DNA from 2 places in the Pseudoalteromonas sp. SCSIO 43201 genome. Region 1 is predicted to be linked to the other one. Evidence: riboswitches for the same ligand, from Rfam matches in the RefSeq annotation. Region 1 holds a riboswitch; the other holds the start of a gene.
The links. Region 1 has a riboswitch for lysine ahead of dapA (4-hydroxy-tetrahydrodipicolinate synthase). Riboswitches for the same ligand answer to the same signal wherever they lie in the genome.
Positions count from the first base shown of each region.

Region 2: linked by a shared signal. The riboswitch ahead of lysC (lysine-sensitive aspartokinase 3) and the one ahead of dapA (4-hydroxy-tetrahydrodipicolinate synthase) in region 1 are both predicted to bind lysine.

Region 1 is NZ_CP072683.1:290,961-293,426, reverse strand. It holds gene J8Z24_RS01250 (response regulator) at 1-1,137, opposite strand, end outside; lysine riboswitch at 1,346-1,521, shown strand; gene dapA (4-hydroxy-tetrahydrodipicolinate synthase) at 1,637-2,466, shown strand, end outside.
Region 2 is NZ_CP072683.1:1,711,867-1,714,332, reverse strand. It holds gene J8Z24_RS07405 (DUF924 family protein) at 1-64, opposite strand, end outside; gene lysC (lysine-sensitive aspartokinase 3) at 156-1,502, opposite strand; lysine riboswitch at 1,591-1,761, opposite strand; gene nhaD (sodium:proton antiporter NhaD) at 1,906-2,466, opposite strand, start outside.

The DNA of each region.
Region 1 (2,466 bases):
ACGTTTATAATCAAACCCCTCTCCTGTATCTTCAACAATAAACTCAAGATAAGACGCCTCTTGAGTCATCACAATATCTGCAAACACTTGAATACCACCACGCTCGGTAAATTTAATCGCATTGTTTACAAGTTCTCCAACGAGCCAAGCTATCCGTTTTGCATCACCGAAACAAGCCATATTTAGCGCATTCCCAAGGGCTAAATTAAACGTGAGAGACTTGTTATGTGCGCTCAGTTGGAACGAGATACAAGCTGTTTTTATCACATCGTGCAGCTGTATTTGATGCCGCTCAATGACAATATCTTGCTGAGATAAACTATTGAAATCTTCTACCGAGTAAAGCAAAATATCTAACTGATTAGCGGCACTCTTTACATGCTCCAATTGTTTTGCATCTGCACTTTTTATAAATTCATCCAAGTAACCATGGAGCGCTTGAAGTGGAGTTCGTAGTTCATGACTAACACGAGCCAAAAAGCGCGATTTCGATTGTAGCGCGTCATCCGCGAGCTTTTTTGATGCTTCAAGCTGCCTAAAAGCTTCGGTTATCTCTTTTGTCATTGGGCGAAATACAAATTTAGCCTCAATAAATAAAACCGTCAGCCCTAATAGCCAAATTAATAACTCTATTTTTCTAACCCGCTCGGTGTTTAACTTAGCTTGATGTTCAAACAGAGAGACCGCTTGGTTTAAGTTAGGTAATAAAGTCTGTGATAATGTAAGTATGCCTTCTGACAACTGAGTATTTGGCTGTTTTAAGTGGCGTTTTGCCAAAGTAATAAACGTAAGACTCTGCTGATGTAATTGTATTGGGTTTTCATAATACAGTGACTCAAGCGACTCATTTAAGTGGTGATACTGACCCCCCTCTTTTTCTGTTAAAAAGTGATGGTTACCTTCAAAGTCATCAATAGCTAATCTGAGCGTCTCCAACCCTTGCGGCGAATCTATCGAACTGAACAGTGCAATCCGTTGAGATAACATCCGCTGCATACCAGCAAGATTGATCACTCGAGCATCCTGGCTCTGCTGGTGGAGGAGGTATTGCATCACTACCATGGCCATCGACAGCAATAAAGCCATAGCCAACAGCGCCCCTATGTAGCGAAACTTCATGTTAGGTATTAACGACATATTGGTATATTTGTTCCCTCTTTAAAAAATGCCCACGCTTATTCAGTGTAGTGGACAATCATATTATTTACAGTCCTATACTTGACACCTAGACGGCCAAAATGTTTCAATGCGAGCTCACCCTATTTATGCAGTTTGATGCCAAAGCGTCAAACTTATACCAATGGTGCTTAATTAAATCGAATAGATATTAAGACCAAATGGTATTAGGGCTGGAAGAGGTGCGTTATTCAGGTAACTAAGTGAAGGAGAGCAAACTCCGTTGCAGCTTAGTAAGGGGAATACACGCCGAGAAACAGACAACTTTGCTATTCTCTGTTTCGGGCGACTGGGCTGAATCCCAGCGACTGTCACCAACACACTTGGTGGAGAGCTTCTGGTCTTAGAAAAATAAGGCCACAGGCTGCCTTATCCTTTTTAAGTCCATTGCTCTTCGAATTTTAACGGTTCGAAGTTTGGACACCCTCCTTACTACGAACATGATTTAAGTTCGGTAGAGATGAAATTACAATTCAACTTATCTGACTATCCATTATGGACGGCTTTAGTTACGCCTTTTGATGCTGAAAATCAGATCGATTTTAGCGCGTTGACGACCCTTGTACGGGATCAAGAGCAGGCACAAAATGGTATTCTGTTACTTGGGAGTACCGGCGAAGGGCTTGCGCTTACTCAGCCAGAGCAACAAAAAATCGTAGAGTTTGTTTGCCAACTTGCGCCTTGCGTACCATTAATGGTCGCAGTGGGTGGCAGCAACCTTGAACAACAAATACAGTGGGTGCAGTTTTGCAACACACAGCCCATTGATGCTTTGTTACTCGGCTCACCAATTTATGCCAAACCCGGTAAAGTGGGACTTGCACATTGGTTTAATTCCCTCTTAAACGAGAGCAACGTGCCATGTATGCTCTACAATGTACCAGGGCGAAGTGCCGTTGCCATCGCCCCTGAATTATTAGAGGAACTTGCAAATCACCCAAACCTTTGGGCACTCAAAGAAGCTAGCGGCAATATCGCAACTTTCGAAGCATTTCGCCAAGCAGCCCCAAATGTCGCAATCTACAGCGGTGATGATAGCTTAATGCCTTACTTTGCCCAAGCGGGAGCAACTGGCTTGGTGTCTGTCGCTGCGAATGCTTGGCCGCAACAAACAGCCGAATTTGTAAGGCGCTCTCTTAGTGGCACGTCCCCTAATTTATTCACTACATGGTCGAAAGCTGCGAACAGCTTATTTGCAGTGGCAAACCCTATTCCGGTTAAGGTCTTGATGCATTTACAAGGAAAGCTGACAAGCCCAAACCTACGCCCTCCTTTGACACATTTAGAACT
Region 2 (2,466 bases), 1.4 Mb from region 1:
TTTTCCACCAATCAGCTTCTGTACATTCAACAAACCAGAACTCGTAGACGTCTTTATAATTCATAATGGCACTCCCAAGTATCCTGTTGATAAAGTGCCATCACTGAGCAAATATTGCAACTTTTTTATTAGTGCAATACAGGCAATAAATTTACTTATGCTACTTCTAATAATTTGGCATGAATTGATTGTACCACTTGATCAGACTCCTGCTGTTCCACCAAGAAACACAAATTGTGCTTGCTTGCACCATGGCATATTAGTCGAATGTTAAACTGAGATAACACATCCATTAAATTCAACTGGCATTGTCGGAGCTGGATCTCTGAGCCTATCATTGCAACTAGTGTTAGATTGTTTTCAACTGTGACATGACAAAACTCCCCTAGCTCATCTAGGCACGCTTGCTCCAGCTCTGGACGAGATGCGTTTGGGGCATTATCAAGCGTCAGCGCAACGCTTATCTCTGAAGTAGTGACCAAATCAACCGAAATGTTGTAGTTACTTAAGATTGTAAAAATACGAGCTAAAAAACCACTTGCCAATAGCATCTCGGGACTTTTCAGTGTCAGTAAGATCTGGTTCTTACGTTGAGTTACTGCACGGATCCCCGCTTGAGCAGTTTTTTCTTTTTCAATCCAAGTTCCTCCTGCTTGTGGATCGCGGCTCGACCCGACAAACACTGAGATCCCTTTGCGGCTGGCAGGTAAAATAGTTGCTGGGTGTAGCACTTTTGCACCAAATGTCGCCATTTCAGCAGCTTCATCAAAACTCAAACGAGGAATTGGCCTCGCTTTTTCACACAAGCGAGGGTCTGTACTAAAGATACCAATTACGTCGGTCCAAATATGCACACTAGAAGCATCTATCGCTTCTGCTAACAGTGCAGCACTGTAATCCGAACCACCACGACCTAGTGTGGTTGTTTGACCGTATTGGTCGCAGCCAATAAAGCCTTGTGTTACCTGAACACTATCATCCAGCAAATTAACAAGGTTAGCCTTCGCAGCTTCACGTGTGGCAGCTACATTAGGATTCGCTTTACCAAATTGATTATCAGTTTTGAGTACTTTTCTAACATCAAAACGAGATGCTTTGACATTGTGGTTTCTTAAAATTTGCGTGAACAGGTAGGAAGAAAAACGCTCGCCAAAACTCAGCACCTCATCACATTGTTGCCGACTCAATGCAGGCAAACTGGCTAAACTCTCAAATTCAGAAAATGTTTGTTTGTAACCTTCAGCAAGGTCAGCATCCAAAGATACTTTGTCGATAATCGCTTGCTGTATGTTTTCAACCGCTGCAACAACTGCTTTGCGCCCGGCTTCATCTTCCTTTTGTTGAGTTAGCGTTACAAGGTGATTGGTTACGCCAGCACATGCGCTAACAACCACTACTCGAATATATGGATTGTCACGAACAATGTGAGCACAACGAGACATAGCTTCAAAGTCAGCGACACTGGTACCGCCAAATTTGGCTACAACATACTGCGAATTCATTTTCTCTCCTCTTGACCGATGGCACAGTCAAATTTTATAAGGAGAACTCGGCATGGGATTTCTAGAAAGACGAACGCTTGAAATGACCTTTGCCAGAAGCTCTCCACCAATACGGTGACAGTTCCGAGGATTCAGCCTCGTAAACCGAAGAATCGTCGCGACGAGCAACGCTTCTCCTCGGCGAATACTTCCCTCACTAGTGGTCATTGGTCTCGTCACCTCACACTAACTACCTAAGCATCGCGCCTCTTCTGTTTATTTTGCCTTTGCAAATATGAATAAAAGCAAAATAAAAGCCCGCAATAAGTGCGGGCGATGTGAGAAAATTATCTTTTAGCCGTCTAGGTGTCAAGTAATTTATAAAAAACTTGTCCCAAAAGGGTGAAAATATATGTGGTTCAAGCTAAATAAGTTGGCCTGCGAAATATGCCCCACTATAGCCGACAGTGTAAGCAATAAGTAGATAGAAGCTCATTTTGAGATAACTTGAAAAAGTCAACGCTTTGACCTTACTCATCGCAATGATCCCTGCCGCAGAGCCGATGATAAGCATGGAACCACCTACCCCTGTTGCATAGGTAAAAGTCAACCACTGTGAAGGGGTCATGATAATATCTGCTTTTAATAATGCAGCGGTTAATGGCACGTTATCGACCGCAGCACTCATCAAACCAACCAAATAGTTTGCATACTCTGGCGCAAGGTATAGATATAAATCAGTAAACTTAGACAGTACACCAACCTCTTTTAACGCACCAACTAAGAGCAATACACCAACAAAGAACAACAAGGTGTCGTATTCAATTTCACGAATATAGTCGATGATTTTTTTATTCACGTCCTTTTTGCGCATTAAAAATTGTGCCATTAAAAACATCAAGGACAGGCCAAATAGGAAAGTCAACATTGGCGGTACATGGTATTGAACGCTCAAGAACAATGTTGCGAAAATCGTCGATAAGAA